4 regions of the Oricola indica genome follow, and region 1 is predicted to be linked to each of the others. Evidence: riboswitches for the same ligand, from Rfam matches in the RefSeq annotation. Region 1 holds a riboswitch; each other region holds the start of a gene.
The links. Region 1 has a riboswitch for cobalamin ahead of ACQK2M_RS21020 (hypothetical protein). Riboswitches for the same ligand answer to the same signal wherever they lie in the genome.
Positions count from the first base shown of each region.

Region 2: another riboswitch for cobalamin. It lies ahead of ACQK2M_RS01470 (CbtB domain-containing protein); the one in region 1 lies ahead of ACQK2M_RS21020 (hypothetical protein).
Region 3: another riboswitch for cobalamin. It lies ahead of ACQK2M_RS17675 (energy-coupling factor ABC transporter permease); the one in region 1 lies ahead of ACQK2M_RS21020 (hypothetical protein).
Region 4: another riboswitch for cobalamin. It lies ahead of cobU (bifunctional adenosylcobinamide kinase/adenosylcobinamide-phosphate guanylyltransferase); the one in region 1 lies ahead of ACQK2M_RS21020 (hypothetical protein).

Region 1 covers NZ_OZ245747.1:4,240,686-4,244,891, forward strand. Annotated here, with positions in the region: gene ACQK2M_RS21010 (ABC transporter ATP-binding protein) at 1-150, opposite strand, end outside; gene ACQK2M_RS21015 (GntR family transcriptional regulator) at 412-1,119, shown strand; cobalamin riboswitch at 1,293-1,497, shown strand; gene ACQK2M_RS21020 (hypothetical protein) at 1,598-1,900, shown strand; gene cydD (thiol reductant ABC exporter subunit CydD) at 2,074-3,771, shown strand; gene cydC (thiol reductant ABC exporter subunit CydC) at 3,768-4,206, shown strand, end outside.
Region 2 covers NZ_OZ245747.1:281,885-286,090, reverse strand. Annotated here, with positions in the region: gene ACQK2M_RS01475 (copper-transporting P-type ATPase) at 1-1,969, shown strand, start outside; cobalamin riboswitch at 2,047-2,276, shown strand; gene ACQK2M_RS01470 (CbtB domain-containing protein) at 2,315-2,491, shown strand; gene ACQK2M_RS01465 (CbtA family protein) at 2,507-3,181, shown strand; gene ACQK2M_RS01460 (cytochrome b) at 3,183-3,698, shown strand; tRNA gene ACQK2M_RS01455 (tRNA-Thr) at 3,719-3,795, opposite strand; gene ACQK2M_RS01450 (hypothetical protein) at 4,066-4,206, shown strand, end outside.
Region 3 covers NZ_OZ245747.1:3,510,490-3,514,695, forward strand. Annotated here, with positions in the region: gene ACQK2M_RS17655 (ArsR/SmtB family transcription factor) at 1-275, shown strand, start outside; gene ACQK2M_RS17660 (arsenate reductase ArsC) at 294-818, shown strand; gene ACQK2M_RS17665 (arsenate reductase ArsC) at 815-1,333, shown strand; gene arsH (arsenical resistance protein ArsH) at 1,338-2,066, shown strand; cobalamin riboswitch at 2,134-2,342, shown strand; gene ACQK2M_RS17675 (energy-coupling factor ABC transporter permease) at 2,393-3,076, shown strand; gene ACQK2M_RS17680 (HD-GYP domain-containing protein) at 3,131-4,206, opposite strand, start outside.
Region 4 covers NZ_OZ245747.1:2,149,470-2,153,675, reverse strand. Annotated here, with positions in the region: gene cobW (cobalamin biosynthesis protein CobW) at 1-1,056, opposite strand; gene cobU (bifunctional adenosylcobinamide kinase/adenosylcobinamide-phosphate guanylyltransferase) at 1,061-1,600, opposite strand; cobalamin riboswitch at 1,706-1,936, opposite strand; gene ACQK2M_RS10835 (GGDEF domain-containing protein) at 2,123-2,938, shown strand; gene ACQK2M_RS10830 (cobyric acid synthase) at 2,947-4,206, opposite strand, start outside.

The DNA of each region.
Region 1 (4,206 bases):
GCGCAGCGTCGAGGACTTGCCGCATCCGGACGGGCCAAGCAGGCAGGTATAGGTTCCGCCCGGTATCTTCTGGTCAATCGCGTCGACGGCGATCGTGTCGCCATAGCGTTTTGTCAGGCTGACAAGTTCAAGCGCCGACTTATCGGACATTGGCAGGCTCCTTGCGCATCTGCGCGAAGCCTTGCAATCGCTGTGCCAGAAATCGAAAATCTATTAACTATCTGATTTTAAAACGCTATAATTACTCCTTCCACATTCCAATTTCAGAATGTGCCCGATATTTAAGCATGTCGGATACAACTTGCGCAATTTTTGTATATGATTTTTCTGTTGATTGAATCGCTCCACGGGCGTATCTCAAGGCTTCCGGCATAAGCTCTACCGACATCCAATTCGGGGAACCGACCTCAGATGAATCCTGGTGTGATCAACGGCACCTACTCCCTTCCTCCGGGACGGGCGCTGGAGATTTGCCACCAGATCGAGGGCGCGATTCTGCGCCACCGCATTCGCCCCGGCACGAAGCTGTCCGAGGACGAGGTCGGCGACACGTTCGGCGTCAGCCGCACGGTTGCGAGGACCGCCCTGCAGGCGCTGGCGCATGGCGGTCTCGTGACGATCGAGCGCAATCGCGGCGCCTTCGTATCGAGGCCGACGATCCGCGAGGCGCATGAGGTGTTCGAGGCGCGCACGCTGATCGAACCGCGCATCGCCCGCATGGCCGCGAAAGCGATGACCGATGAGGCGCTCGCCCGCCTTCAGCGTCACATCGACGCCGAACATGATGCCTTCGCAAAGGGCGAAATGGGGTTGGCGCTGTCGCTGTCGGGCGCGTTCCACCTCGCCATCGCCGAGATCGCCGATCAGAAAGTTCTGACCCAGATCCTTCACTCGCTGGTTTCGCGATCGTCGCTGATCATCGCGCTCTACTGGAAACGCCCGGACACGGCTTGCGAAAGCCATTCGCACCACGCCCTTCTCGATGCCTTCTTGCGCCGCGACCAGTCGGTGGCCGAAGAGATCATGAACAGTCATATCGTCGACCTTCACTCCGGCCTCGACCTCATTGACCGCGATGAGAACGAGCCGTCACTCGCAGACGTCTTCGCGACGAGCTGACGGGTTCGGTATCGCCGATTTCGGTCGGCAGAGGACCGGGAAAGCTGTCCGGTTCGGGTCGGCAGGTCTTCCGGCTCCTGGGACGCGAAGCAGAAATGGAGTTGCCTCGCCGTCGATGGCTCTCGTCAGCGCAGCGAATGAACCTCAACCAGTTGACAGGCGGCAGTGGATAATCACCATATATTGTGTGTGGTTCCGGCGATTCGCATCGCCGGCGAAGATGGGAATCCGGTGCGCATGACGCTAGGCCGGAGCTGCCCCCGCAACTGTAAGCGGCGAGCCCGCGTCCGATAACGCCACTGGGACGAATGTCCCGGGAAGGCCGGAAAAGGGCGGTGACCCGCGAGCCAGGAGACCTGCCACGCATCGACGACAACGACGGGCGGGGTGCCCGGAAAGGATGTATTCGTGACAGAACGGCCTGACCGCCTGCCCGCATTGCCTTTTCCGCGCGCCCGCATTTTGCGCGGAGGGCGCCATGAGCATCGATCTCACACTTCAACAATTGCAATCGAAGACCGAATCGCCCGAGCGGGCCAAGGAATATGGCCAACTCGGCTACATGCAGTGGCTTGGATGGCTACCGGCGGACGCCTGCTACCGGACGGCGGCAATCCGCGCCTATGCGACGGCGAAGCCCATCATGCGCACCGACCCGGCCGTCGCGGTGTTTTGCCAATTGTTGATCGAGTCGCTCGAAAATCCGCTTGCTCCGCTTGATCTCGCCCTGCCGAAACCACGACGGCGTGGCGGCGCGAGGGAGCGGCGGCTGTCACTCTGAGCGCTTCCGGAAATACGCCGACCGCGGATTTCGCCTGATCGATTCACACATCTTGAAACCGGCAGGTCGGACTGACGACGGCCGGGTGCGACATGTTCGACCGCTGCCTTTGGAATCGCCAATTGCGCGCTTAACTACGTATCCGAGATACATCTTAATACATGCAGCGCGAGATGAGTGAAGACGATGCAAGCCGAAAGGCGGTTGCGGAAGCCCGGCTTGCCGGCCTGCTTACGCCGGTAACGGGCAGGCTTTCGGCGGCTTCCGGACTGACCGTTCTCGCCGCGCTGCTCTGGCTTCCGCAGGCGGCATGCGTCGCGGCCCTGCTCGCAGCGCTGATCGTGGGCGAGAGCCCGCTTCTCGGGCCTTGGGGCACGAGCGCGGTCTTCCTCGCGCTGGGTGTCGCGCGCGCCGGGCTCTCGTCATATGCGTCCGGGCTGGCCTTCTCCGCCTCCGACGAGGCCGTCTCGCTTGAACGTAATCGATTGCTGGCAGCGCGAAGCCGCCGTTCGCCCGTCCTTGCGGGACGCTATTCCTCCGCGGAAATCGCGACGCTGGCCGCCGACAAGCTCGATCTCGTCGCACCCTACGTGACCCGGTACGCACCGGCGATGGCGCGGACGAAATATGTCCCTCTGGCGATCCTGGCGGTCGCCTTTCCCCTCTCATGGGCCGTCGGCGTCATCCTGATGGTCGCCGGACCGTTGATCCCCGTCTTCATGGCGCTGGTCGGGCTCGCGGCACGCGATGCGAGCGAAAAACAGATGCAGGAGATCGGTGGCATGAACGCACTGCTCCTCGAACGCATCCGCGCGCTGACGGATTTGCGCCTGCTCGATGCGGTGGGGCGCACCGTCACTGATTTCGAGGCGGCGGCCGACCGGCTGCGTCGCCAGACCATGGAAGTTCTGCGCATTGCCTTCCTGTCATCGACCGTGCTGGAACTGTTTGCCGCCATAGGCGTCGCGCTGGTCGCGGTCTATGTCGGCTTCGCGCTGATTGGCGAAATCCCGTTCGGGGCCTGGGCGACACCACTGACCGTGGGCGAAGGCATATTCCTCCTTCTGCTTGCGCCGGATTTCTTCCAGCCGCTCCGCGATCTGGCTGCCGCGTGGCACGACAAGGCGGCGGCCCTGGCCGTCACCGGCGAACTCGCCGACATGGAAGACGAGGCCGCGGTCGACATGCTCGGCGAAGGCACGAGCCGTTCGGCGCTTGCCGGCCCCGCAAGCGTCACCACCCGGTCGCTGGCCTGGGAGACACCGGCCGGTCGGCAGATTCGCTTTCCCGACCTTGCGATCCGGCCCGGCGAAACGGTCGCGATCACCGGGCGCAGCGGCAGCGGCAAGACGACGCTGCTCGCACTTCTTGCCGGTCTCGCGCCGGCCCATCAGGGCGTCATTGAAGCGGCCGGCCACACGCTCGACGGGGACAACGCCGATGCATGGCGGGCGCGACTTGGCTGGATCGGGCAGATGCCGCATTTTTCCAATGAGAGCCTGCGCGCCAACCTGATCATGTCCGCAGCCGACCGGGACGACGCGCGCCTCGACAAGGCGCTTGCCCACGCATCCGCGGACGGGATCGTGAAGGCGCTGCCCCGCGCGCTCGACACCCGGCTCGGCGAAACCGGACACGGCGTTTCAGGCGGCGAAGCGCGGCGGCTGATGATCGCACGCGCACTCTATTCCAATGCGGATATCGTGCTGGCCGACGAACCGACCGCCGATCTCGACATCGCAACCGCCGACGCGGTGACCGAGGGGCTGCTGACGCTCGCCGCACGCGGCGCGACGCTGATCGTTGCGACCCACGACATGACGCTCGCCGAACGGCTCGACCGCGTTATCGATCTGGAGGCCGGGACATGAAGCACCTCGTGCCGATCATCCGCCATGTGTGGTCGCAGGACTGGTGGTCGCTCTTGCGCGGCACGGCGCTCGCGATCGTCGTTCTGATCGCCGGCATCGCGCTGCTCGGCCTTTCCGGTTGGTTCATCACCGCGGCCGGAGCCGCCGGACTGGCGGGCATCGGCATCGCCTTCGACATGTTCCGCCCCAGCGCCGGTGTCCGGTTCCTCGCCCTTGGACGCACCGCCGCGCGCTACGGCGAACGCATCCTGACCCATGACGCGACGCTGCACAGCCTCGCGCGACTGCGCGTCAGACTGCTCGAGGCGATGGCAAAGGCTCCTTTCATCCGCCTTCCCGCTCTTCGCGCATCGGAACAGTTGAATCGCATCACACGCGACGTCGATGCGCTGGACGGAATCGCATTGCGGCTCTTCATTCCGATCATCGCGGCGG
Region 2 (4,206 bases), 4.0 Mb from region 1:
CGCGGTCCTGAGTATTCCTCTCCTGATCCTGACCATGGGTCCCTTCGTCGGTCTTTCCGGCGTTCGGGAGATCTTCGGAGAACGAGCAACCTTGTGGATCGAACTTGTGCTCGGCACGCCGGTCGTTCTCTGGTCGGGTTGGCCGTTCCTTGTCCGCGGCTGGAACTCCTTCCGCACGATGAATCTGAACATGTTTAGTCTGATCGCGATGGGCGTCATGGCGGCATGGACATTCAGTGTCGTCGCCGTGCTGTTTCCAGGTATTTTCCCCGATGGCTTCCGAGATCCAGAAGGTCATGTGGGCGTTTATTTCGAAGCCGCAGCCGTCATCGTCACCTTGGTGCTCCTCGGGCAGGTGATGGAACTGCGCGCTCGTGAGGGTACCGGCAAGGCGATCCGGGCACTCCTCGATATGGCGGCAAAGACGGCCCGCGTGATACGCGACGACGGCACGGAAGAGGAAATTCCGCTCGAACATGTTGGGGTTGGCGACCGCATTCGCGTGCGTCCCGGCGACAAGGTTCCCGTGGATGGCGTGGTGGTCGATGGTCGTTCATCGATCGACGAAAGCATGATCACCGGCGAACCCGTTCCGGTCGAGAAAGTTTCAGGCGATCCAGTGACGGGCGCAACCATCAACGGCACTGGCAGCCTTATTATGGAAGCTACACGCGTCGGCGCCGACACGATGCTGAGCCAGATCGTCGAAATGGTCGCCAACGCACAACGGTCCCGGGCGCCAATCCAGAAATATGCCGACAAGGTATCCGGCTATTTCGTGCCGGCGGTGATCGCTATCGCTGTACTTGCTTTCCTGGGCTGGGCGTTTTGGGGCCCGGAACCCGCCCTTTCATATGCGCTCATCGCCGCGGTCGCGGTACTGATCATAGCCTGTCCCTGCGCCCTCGGTCTCGCCACCCCAATGTCGATCATGACGGCAACGGGACGCGGAGCTCAAGCAGGCGTGCTCATAAAGAATGCGGAGGCGCTCGAGAGGTTCGAGAAAGTTGATACGCTAATCGTCGACAAGACAGGCACGTTGACCGAAGGCAAGCCGCGATTGGTGGCGGTCCTGGCGGAGAACGGCCATGACGAGACCGAAGTGCTGCGTCTGGCGGCGTCCCTTGAACGGGGTTCGGAACACCCGCTCGCCGAAGCCATCGTAAGGGGAGCCGAAGAGCGAGGCGTGGAGATGGCCGCGGCCGGCGACTTCGAGGCCGTTACCGGCAAAGGCGTCAAGGGTACAGTGGATGGCAGAGCCGTGGCGCTCGGCAATCTCGCGATGATCCGCGAGCTTGGCCTGGAGGCGGGGGACTTGACCGAAAAAGCCAATGGCCGCCGCGATGAAGGCGAGACGGTCATGTTCGTCGTCGTCGACAATGGCGTCGCCGGACTCGTATGCGTCGCCGATCCGGTAAAAGAAACAACCCCCGACGCGCTGAAGGCTCTGCATGAACTTGGATTCCGCATCATCATGGCGACCGGAGATAACGAACGAACGGCGAAAGCCGTTGCTGCGCGCCTGGGCATTGACGAGATCCGCGCCGACGTGCTTCCCGAAGACAAGGCGCGCATCATCCAGGAATTGCAGCAGCAGGGTCGCAAGGTCGCGATGGCCGGCGACGGCGTGAACGACGCTCCGGCTCTGGCTCAGGCCGACGTGGGAATTGCGATGGGAACCGGCGCCGATGTCGCGATCGAAAGCGCTGGATTTACCTTGGTCAAAGGAAATCTCGACGGGATCGTCAGGGCCCGCCGTCTGGCCCACGGGACCATGCGCAACATACGGCAGAACCTGTTTTTCGCCCTGATCTACAATACGTTGGGCGTTCCGGTAGCTGCAGGCGTTCTCTTCCCGTTCTTCGGCATCCTGATTAGTCCGATGTTCGCCGCCTTCGCGATGAGCGCTTCTTCGATCTCTGTTGTCGTCAATTCGCTCAGACTGCGGCAACTGGATTTGAGATCCTGACGGAGTCGTTGTCCTGGTCTTGTCGGAAATCGGTCGCGGCCAAGCTTGTCGTTATTGACTCGGTTTCGGCGTGACGTCAGGGTAATTGTTCACACGGTTCCCGCGATGCCGAGCGCGAAGCGGGATGAAAAGGGAATGTGACGGGTGGACCCAGACCGGGCATCCAAATCACAGCCGACCCCGCGACTGTAGAATGGCGCGGCGCCATAACTCCCGAAAACGGGAGCGCCACTGGAGACATCCGGGAAGGCGATAGCGCCGGAAAACCGCCATGAGCCAGGAGACCTGCCATGTGAACGGACGGAGAGACGTTCAAGTTACTGAATGAGCAACACGGAGGTTGTCATGCTCGCAACACAATCTGTTTCGCTGCCGGTTTCGGCATCAGCACGTCTGACGACTGCGCTGTTCGCTGCAATATTTGGCATGGCGTTGCTTTATCTCGCTGCGTTTGCTCATTCGGACGCACTGCACAACGGCGCCCACGACACGCGCCACGCAATCGTCGCGCCCTGCCACTAAGGCGCCACGACGTAGATGTTGACCCGGGTAATTCTGGCCGCGCTTGTCGCGGGATTGCTCGCTGGTGTGTTCGCGACTGCGGCGCAATCAGTGCGGGTTATCCCGTTGATCCTCCAAGCCGAAGCTTATGAAGAGGGGGTGTCACACGCTGAGACCGAGGACGAAGTCTGGGCGCCCGAAGAAGGGTTGCAGCGGACGTTTTTTACGTTGCTCTCGAATCTCGTGACCGGTGTTGCATTCGCACTGATTTTGACGGCTATCATTCTGATATTAGACCAACCGGTGTCGCTCCGGCATGGCGCGCTTTGGGGGGCGGGCGGGTTCGCGGTTTTCGTTCTCGCCCCAAACTTCGGTCTTCCGCCTGAATTGCCCGGTATGGCGTCTGGCGATCTGACCGCAAGACAGGCCTGGTGGATCGCCACGGTCTTGCTCACTGGAGGAGGCCTACTGATTTTCGCGTTCAAGGATTCGGTTTCCTGGATGGGAGCGGGCGTAATGCTTATTGTGGCACCTCACGTATACGGTGCGCCGCAGAACCCAGCAGGTGAATCAGCCGTTCCGGCAGAACTCGCGGCAGAGTTTGCCATCGCGACCGTCGTCACCTCGGCTCTGTTCTGGCTGTTTCTTGGCGCGGTTCTTGGACAGCTTCTCTCGCGCGTGATCGAGGGCCGATCGAGTGAGCCAGGTTAGAATGCCGAGTAAGCTCTTGTCCGACCCTTGTAATGAGAAAAGGCCCAAGCGCCCTTATTCGCTCTTGCAGATCCTGCTGCACTGGCTGGTGGTAATCCTGATTTTTGAGCAATGGTACACGTCGCGCGCAATCCCTCGAACCCACAATCCTCTTCTTCCGCCGTCAGATGCCGATCTCTTGCAGCACGCGCTTCACATCTATGCCGGCATTGTTATTGGCATAGTCATGGCGCTTCGGCGCATGTTGGCATATGCGAGCTACCGTCGGCGGCCGCAAATTCGGCCGCGGTTGACGGAACGCCTGGCATCGATCGTTCACGGTGGGCTCTATTTTGCAGTGTTTTTCCAAGCCGCTACAGGCTTTGTAACGACATATCTCTGGGGCCCCGCGAGGGTTTTCCATGCGTATCTCTGGGATGTCATTCTGATACTTGCGTCTGTCCACATCGCCGCGGCCGTCTATCATCTGATACGCGGCGACGGAGTGCTCCGGCGGATGATCCCGCGGTTTCGATAATTGCGGTTGGTCAAAGCTTTTGGGGCCCTCGGTCGGATTCGAACCTCCATCTTCCCGATTACAATTCGGGTGCTCTACCAAATTGAGCTACGAGGGCTGACGCCGCGTCAATCCTCGTATCCAATCGTGAATAAACCGTTTTCATTCAGAAACTAGCGGTTCACAGGCGCGCAGAGTGCTGCGCGATCAGTTAGGCACCCTTCAGCGTGCCAAGGTTTGACAAGCGAGCTGGGGTCAGCCGTGAAGAGCTCAATCGAGACCAGAGCGACGGAAACCGCGTCTAGCCAAACAAGGGACTCGCTTTCATTGACCTTTCCGGCACTGGAACGTTTATGTGCTGCTCCTCGATCGACAAGGGAGACTGTAAATGCGCAGCATTGCGAACCAGCCTGAATTCGGAGTGGCGGTCTTTTCCTTCCTCCTACATTTCGTCTGGGAATATTTGCAGGCGCCCACCTATGCAGGCATGGCGGATTTGCCGCATTGGGAGGGCGTTAAGCTCTGCACC
Region 3 (4,206 bases), 730 kb from region 1:
ATGTCTTTCGGCTGTTGGTGAAACAAGGCGCCGAAGGCATGGCGGCCGGCGATATCGCGGAGGCGCTCGGCGTGCGCCAGAACACGATGTCGGCCAACCTCTCGGTCCTGGCCAAGGCCGGCATGGTGCGAAGCGAGCGCGAGGGCCGCGTAATCCGGTATTTCGCGAATTTCGACGGCATGCGCAGCCTGCTCGCCTTCCTGATGGAGGATTGCTGCGGCGGAAATCCGGAGCTGTGCAAGCCCGTTTTGGATGAAATCGTCTGTGCCTGTTGAGGAAAAAAGGAGGCCACCATGGCCGCTGACATCTACAACGTCCTGTTTCTCTGCACCGGGAACTCCGCCCGGTCGATCATCGCCGAGGCCATTCTCAACCGGGAAGGCATGGGGCGCTTCAAGGCCTACTCGGCGGGCTCGCATCCGAAGGACGCGGTGCATCCCTATACGCTCGATCTTCTCGACGGACTGAACTTCGACACATCGTTTGCCCGCTCCAAAAGCTGGGAGGAATTCACCGCCCCCGATGCGCCGGTGATGGATTTCGTCTTTACGGTCTGCGACCAGGCGGCCGCCGAGGCCTGCCCTGTCTGGCCCGGACAGCCGATGTCGGCGCATTGGGGTGTTCCCGATCCGGCGGCGGCGGAGGGCAACGAGGCCTTTAGGCGGCTCGCATTTTCCGACACGTTCCGCATGCTCAACAACCGTATCTCGATCTTCACGAGCCTGCCGCTTTCGTCGCTGGACAGCCTGTCGCTGCAAAAGCATCTCGACGAAATCGGCCAGAAGACGGACCACGCAAACCCTTCGGAACCTGCATGAAAAACATCCTGATCCTGTGTACCGCCAATTCGGCGCGGTCGATCCTCGGGGAGGCGATCCTTGCGAAACTGGGCGTCGGCCGCGTGCGGGCCTTTTCGGCCGGGTCGACACCGCGCGGTACGCCCAATCCGGACGGGATCGCCCTTCTGAAGGAATACGGCCACGAGACATCCGGCCTCCGATCGAAGAGCTGGGACGAGTTCGACGGCGCTGACGCGCCGAAGATGGATGTCGTTATCACCGTCTGCGACAATGCGGCGGGCGAGAGCTGCCCGATCTGGCCCGGCGCGCCCGTCCAGGCACATTGGGGCATTCCGGACCCGGCCGGCCATGGCGAGACCGAGGAAGAGCGCCGCGCCGCCTTCGCCGAGACCTACCGGCTGCTCGAAATGCGAATCACGGCGCTGATGGCTCTCCCCTTCGAGGAGATGAATCCGAAAGACCTGAAGGTGGCTCTGAACACGATCGGTCGCCTCGAAGGCGCAACCGACCTCGCCATTTCCTACGCAAGCTGACTTCATGACCTGGAAAGACGACTTGAGCCTGCCCAACGTGCAGGACGACCTCTTGAACGCGATCGATGTCGACGCGCTGACCGGCCCGAATGCCTCCACTCACAAGCCGCGAGTGCTGATGCTCTACGGCTCGCTGCGCGAACGTTCCTATAGCCGTTTCATGACCTACGAGGCGGCGCGGCTGCTGCACCGGTTCGGCGCGGAGGTGCGGGTGTTCGACCCGCAGGGGCTGCCGATGCTCGATTCGGAGCCGGCGGATCATCCGAAGGTGCAGGAGTTGCGGGAGCTGTCGCTCTGGTCCGAGGCGCAGGTGTGGTGCTCGCCGGAACGGCACGGCGCGATGACGGGCATTATGAAAACCCAGATCGACTGGCTTCCGCTCGCGCCGATCGGCGGCATCCGGCCGACACAGGGGCGAACGTTGGCGGTGATGCAGGTCAATGGCGGCTCACAGAGCTTCAACGCCGTCAACCAGATGCGCATTCTCGGCCGCTGGATGCGGATGATCACGATCCCGAACCAGTCCTCGGTGCCGAAAGCCTGGCTGGAATTCGACGATGACGGCCGGATGAAGCCCTCCTCCTATTACAACCGTGTCGTCGATGTGATGGAGGAACTGATGAAATTCACCATCCTGACGCGCGACCGCTCCGCCTATCTGACGGACCGCTATTCAGAACGCGTCGAGAGCGTCGAAGAAGTGCACAAGCGGGTCGGCCTGAAGAACATCTGACGCGAAGGCTGTCGAATTCGCGGCGGTCGATGACGCGCGAACTCATTGTCACGGGCTTCGCGTTTCGATAGGATTCGCTTGTTCGGGTTCCAGGGAGGCCAAGCCTCCCGGATGAAAAGGGAACACGGTAGGGATGACCCAAAGGGGGCCTGATCCGTGACTGCCCACGCAACTGTGAGCGTGAGCCGCATCCACATGCCACTGGGTTTGACCTGGGAAGGCGGATGACGGCGACGAAGCGCGAGTCAGGAGACCTGCCCGGACAGACCTGAAACGGTGACGCATCGCGTCGCCAACTGCACGATGGGTGCAAGAAAGGAACTGTCATGCATATCGAACCCGGCGTCGTCGACGGCGCCAAAATCGTTTTGTCCTACGCAACCGCGGCGGCCTCCTTCGGGCTGGCCGGCAAGATGGCGCTCGACACTATCCGCAAGGATGGCGGTATCGTATCGCTGGCCGCACGCTCGGTGATCACCACCGCGCTGGTTTTTACGTTCTTCGAAGTTCTGCCGCATTATCCAGTGGGCGTATCGGAGGTTCACCTGATCCTCGGCTCGACGCTGTTCCTGATCTTCGGCGGCGGTGCGGCCGCGATCGGCCTTGCGCTCGGCCTGCTGCTCCAGGGCGTATTCTTCGCGCCCTTCGACCTGCCGCAATACGGCATGAACGTCACCACATTGCTGGTTCCGCTTTATGCGATGAGCCTGCTGGCCCACAAGATCATCCCTGAAAAGACAGCCTACAGGGACGTGAAGTATCTGCAGGCGCTGGCGCTCTCGACATCCTATCAGGGCGGCATCGTCCTCTGGGTGGGTTTCTGGGCGCTTTATGGCCACGGCTTCGCCGCATCGAATCTCGCGCAGGTCGCCTCCTTCGGCGCCGCCTACATGACCGTGATCATCCTCGAGCCGTTGGTCGATCTGGCGGTGCTTTGGGTCGCAAAGAACACCTCGAAGCTGACCGACAACGGGCTCTTCAACGGCAGGCTGCATAACGCGCCCGCTTGATCGGATATCCTGATCTGACATGACGGCCTTCGGCGCCATACGCCGGAGGCCTTTTCACGCGGCGACCTCACCCTCGCCTTCCGGCGTTCCAAGCCGGAGAAGGCCACGCGCAAGCGCTTCCACGCAATCCCCGTCGAATGCCGCGCCGATACCCTGCCTGAGGATGGCAAGCGCCCTGGCGACCGGCATAGCCGCACGGTAGGGCCGTTCCGCGGCCAGCGCGTCGAAAACATCCGCGACGGTGAGGATGCGCACTTCGAGAACGATTTCGTCTCCCCGCAACCGGTAGGGATAGCCCTCGCCGTCGAGCCTTTCATGATGCGCGCCGGCGATGGGTGCGATGTCGGCAAAGGCCGATACGCGTTCGAGGATGCGTTCGCTGTGCCAGGGGTGGCTGCGCACCGACTGCCATTCCTGGTCGTCGAGCTTGCCCGGCTTGTCGAGGATCTGGTTGCTGACGGCGAGCTTGCCGATATCGTGCAGCAGCGCGGCGCGGCGCAGCCAGCGGCGATGGTCCGGCGCGAGGCCCAGTTCCTCGGCGATCATGTCGGTATAGAACATGACCCGGCTGGAATGGTTGGCGGTAAAGGGGCTCTTGGCATCGACCACGTCGGCAAAGGCCGACGCGACATCATCGAGATATTCCTCGTCGCCATCCACTTCGCGATTTGCGGGGTCCATCGAATAGACCGTCTCGGCGAGGTCATCGCCAGCCATCGCGGTCCAGAATACCTCATCCTGCTGGACAGCGACAAAGGCTTCCACCAGCTCGGGATCGAACCAGACCCCAGAGCGGGTGGTGATTTCGGCGATCGCGGCCTCGCGACCGTGCTCCCAGGCGAAAACGTCGGCGACCTGCGCGAGCAGCGCGATGTTGGCCGCGCGCGGAATGGCGCCCGCCGCCAGCCGGTCCGGCTTGCCCGATCCGTCCCAGTGCTCGTCGAGCGAGCGGATGCCGTTCTGGACGCGTTCGGAAAATCCCAGCTTGGCGGCGATGTCGGCACCGCGATGGCAGCGCGTCTCGATCAGTTCGCGCGAAATCTCGCCGCCATTGCGGAGTATGTTGACGATGGCGCGGATGCGTTCCGTCAGGCCGGATTCGAGCCCGGTCCTGGCGAAAACGAACCGAA
Region 4 (4,206 bases), 2.1 Mb from region 1:
TTAGCCAACCGCATCGGCGATGGCCTCGCCGATTGCCGCCTGGTCGATGTCGTGCAGGCCGATGACCACCAGTTTCGTTGACCGCGTCTCGCCGTCCCGCCAGGGCCGGTCGAAATAGGTCTCGATGCGCTGGCCGACAGCTTGCACCACGAGCCGCATCGGCTTGCCCGGCACGTCGCAGAACCCCTTCAGGCGCAGCACGTCGTGATGCGCGATGATTTCTTTCAGGCCCGCAACGAAGGCGGCAGGGTCCGAGATGGACCCGGTCTCGGCGACGAAGCTCTCGAATTCGTCGTGATCGTGGTCGTGATCCTCGCCGTTTTCATGTTCCATCTCGTGATGCGACTTGCGCAGGGCGATCTGGTCTTCCGTCGCAGAATCCATTCCGAGCAGCACGTCGGCGGGCAGACGGCCATGCGTGGCGTGGATGATGTTCAGCGCGCGGTCAGTCTGTCCGGCGACACTCGCCTTTACCGCTTCCAGCCGAACATCGTCGATCAGATCCGCCTTGTTGAGCACGACCATGTCGGCGGCGCGGATCTGGTCCTCGAACAGTTCCTCCAGCGGGCTTTCGTGATCGAGCGCCTCGTCGGCGGCGCGCTGCGCCTCCAGCCGGTCGTGATCGTCGGCGAAACGTCCTTCCGACACTGCCGCGGCATCAACTACCGTCACCACACCGTCGACCGTCACCGCCGTCTTGATCTCCGGCCAGTTGAAGGCCGCCACAAGCGGCTGCGGCAATGCCAGGCCCGACGTCTCGATGACGATGTGGTCCGGCCTGTTCTCGCGCTCGAGCAGCTTCGTCATGGTCGGAATGAAATCATCGGCGACAGTGCAGCAGATGCAGCCATTGTTGAGTTCGACGATATCGTCCTCGCCGCAAGTCTCGATGCCGCACCCCTTCAGCACCTCGCCATCGACGCCAAGGTCGCCGAATTCATTGATGATCAGCGCGATCTTTCGCCCGCCGGCATTCTCCAGCAGATTGCGGATCATAGTGGTCTTGCCGGCGCCGAGAAAGCCGGTGATCACCGTGGCGGGAATCTTCGATTGCATGGTGTTATCCCTTCATTTTCAGCGGCAGGCCTGCCGCGATGAAATAAACTGTGTCCGCCGAGGCGGCGATGTCCTGGTGCAGCCGGCCCGCATGGTCGCGGAACGCGCGCGCCATCGCGTTTTCCGGCACGATTCCGAGCCCAACCTCGTTGGAAACCAGCACGACCGGGCTTTCGATGCCGTCGAGCACGGCGCGCAGCCGCGCGCTTCGCGCCGCGATATCGGCTCCGGCCATCATCAGATTTGTGACCCAAAGGGTCAGGCAATCGACCAGCAACGCCCGGCCCGGCTGCGCCTCGCGCGCAAGCGCGCCCTCGAGATCGTCCGGTTCCTCGACCGTCATCCAGTCCGGCCCGCGCCGCGCCCTGTGGTGGTCGATACGCTCTCGCATCTCGTCGTCATGGACCTGCCCCGTCGCCAGGTAGACGGGAGCGAGGCCACTCGCCTCGACCAGCCGCTCCGCAAAGGCCGACTTGCCCGAGCGCGCGCCGCCGAGGACCAGCGTGACGCCCGCAAGAGCCCCGAAGGCAGTATCTGTCGGCATGGAACGGCTCCCGTTCGCTCACGCGGGTATCCCGTTCAGACCTCAGGCCTCCCCCATGACGCCGCATCCGGCTTGAGACCCGGTCCGTTCGGGAGCTCCCCGCCCCATCGGCACGTCGTCATGGCAGGTCTCCTGGCTCATGGCCTGTGATTCGGCCCCCTGCCTTCCCGGATGTCTCCAGTGGCGCTCCGGATTGACCGGAGCAGCGGGCGCCGCGCCATTCTACAGTCGCGGGGTCGGCTGTGATGTGGACGCCCTGCTTGGGTCCGTCCGTCACATTCCCTCTTCGTCCCGCGCCGCTCGACCGGAGCGAGAACCATGACACGGCCAGTTAGGCCGCGCGGACATCGCAAGTCAATCGCGATTGCGACAAGGCCGGTCGCCGAAAGTCTCAGAGTATTTACCTAACGTTAACCAACCTTGTTACGATTTGTCGGGAAAAGCAGGACGAGACTACGCATGGCGGCCCATCCCGTCTAAACAGGCCCATATTCAAATTCATTTTCATTTTGCAAGGCATCGATGCTGGACCGCATATTCATCCCCCGCGATCTCCGCGCCTCGCTGCGCAAAACGTTGCTGTGGTCCCTCATTGTAGCCTTCCTCGCCGCTATCGTTACCCAGGTGATGTACGGCCACTATTTCCCTGAAATATATGCGAGATTCGGCCATCGCCTGCTGGTCTACGGCTTCCTCGTGACACTGATTGTCGCAATGCCTTTCATTGCGATCTTCTTTTCCATGACGATGCGGCTGAGCACGATGAACAGCCAGCTGAAGGAAATCGCACGGCGCGACGGACTGACGGGGCTGCTCAATCGCACGGCGCTGGAAAAGATCGTGCGCGACCGGTCCGGGGAGCCCCGCGAGGCGGGCGCCGATGACGATGCCCTGATCCTGATCGACATCGACCACTTCAAGACGATCAACGACACGCATGGTCACGCAGCGGGCGATCACGTCCTGCGCATGGTCGCTGTATGCATCGTCGGAAACGTGTTCGAGCGTGACCACGTTGCACGCATCGGTGGTGAGGAATTCGCGGTCTATTTGCTCGGCGCGGGCCCGACCGGCGCCGTGGAAGCGGCAGAGCGGATCCGCACGGCACTGGAGGAAAACAAGTCCTATTTCGAGGGCAAGGTCATTCGCGTGACCGCTTCCATCGGCGGAGCGCTGTATCCGCAGGAGGCCGATTTCGGGGCGATCTTCCAGGGCGCCGATTTCGCGCTCTACCGGGCCAAGCGCGGTGGCCGCAACCAGTGCGAGTTCAACGGCTTGCCGGGGATCTGGCACACACCCGAGGAAAAATCCGGCCTCGACGATTCCGACGCCGCCTGAGGCTAGAGCTACCGCGCCGCCTCCAGGATAGCCTCCACGTCGAGATGGCGTTCCATCTCCCCCGCAATTTCGTCGAGCGCAGCCTCGACGCGGCTACGATGGTCGCCACCGTCGGAGACGACGCCAAGACTATCGAGCCAGGCCGCCCGGAAAGCGCCGCTGTCGAACAGACCATGCAGATAGGTGCCGAAAATGCGGCCGTCCTCCGAGACTGCGCCATCCGGCTTGCCGTCGATCAGCGCGGCCGGGCGCGCGCAATCCGGCCCTGAGGTCACGCCGAGATGGATCTCATATCCCGTTAGGTCGACATCGAAAACCGGTGAGCGCGCCGAAACGGTCTCGACCCGTTTTTCGGGCGCCATCTCCGTTACGACATCGAGCAGGCCGAGCCCTTCTGTTTCCCTGATGTCGCCCTCGATACCGAGCGGATCGCGAACCTGCTTGCCGAGCATCTGGTATCCGCCGCACACGCCGACTACCTGACCGCCACGCGCGACATGGGCAGCGATCTCCCGGTCCCATCCGTTCTCCCGGAAGCGGATGAGATCCGCGATTGTGGATTTCGAACCGGGAATGACGATCGCGGCCGCATCTGCCGGGATGCGCTCTCCGGCCCGCACCATGACGACATCGACACCCGGTTCTCCAACAAGCGGGTCTAGGTCATCGAAATTGGCGACACGGTCGAGTATCGGCACGGCGATCTTCGCTCCGCCCCCTGAGATCGCGGCCATCCGCTCAAGCGCCACCGAATCCTCGGCCGGAAGTCGTCCCGCCTGCTTCAACCACGGAAGGACGCCGAATGACCGCCAGCCCGTATGGCGCGTGATTGCCGTCAACCCGTCATCAAACAGGCTGACATCACCGCGAAACTTGTTGATCAGGAATCCCGCGATCATGGCGCGATCGGTCTCGGGCAGGATCGCATGCGTGCCGACCAGCGACGCGATTACCCCGCCCCGGTCAATGTCGCCAACCAGGATCACCGGAACGTCGGCCGCCGTCGCGAACCCCATATTGGCAATATCGCCCGCGCGCAGATTGACCTCGGCGGGTGACCCAGCCCCCTCGGCGATCACGACATCCGCGCCGGCACGGATGCGCTCGTAGCTTTCGAGCACCGCGCCGAGAAGCTCCGGCTTGAGTTTCTGGTAATCCCGGCCCCGGGCCGCGCCCCGCACCCTGCCATGCACCACGACCTGACTGCCGGTCTCGCTTTGCGGCTTGAGGAGCACCGGGTTCATGTCGACGGATGGCGGCACCCGGCA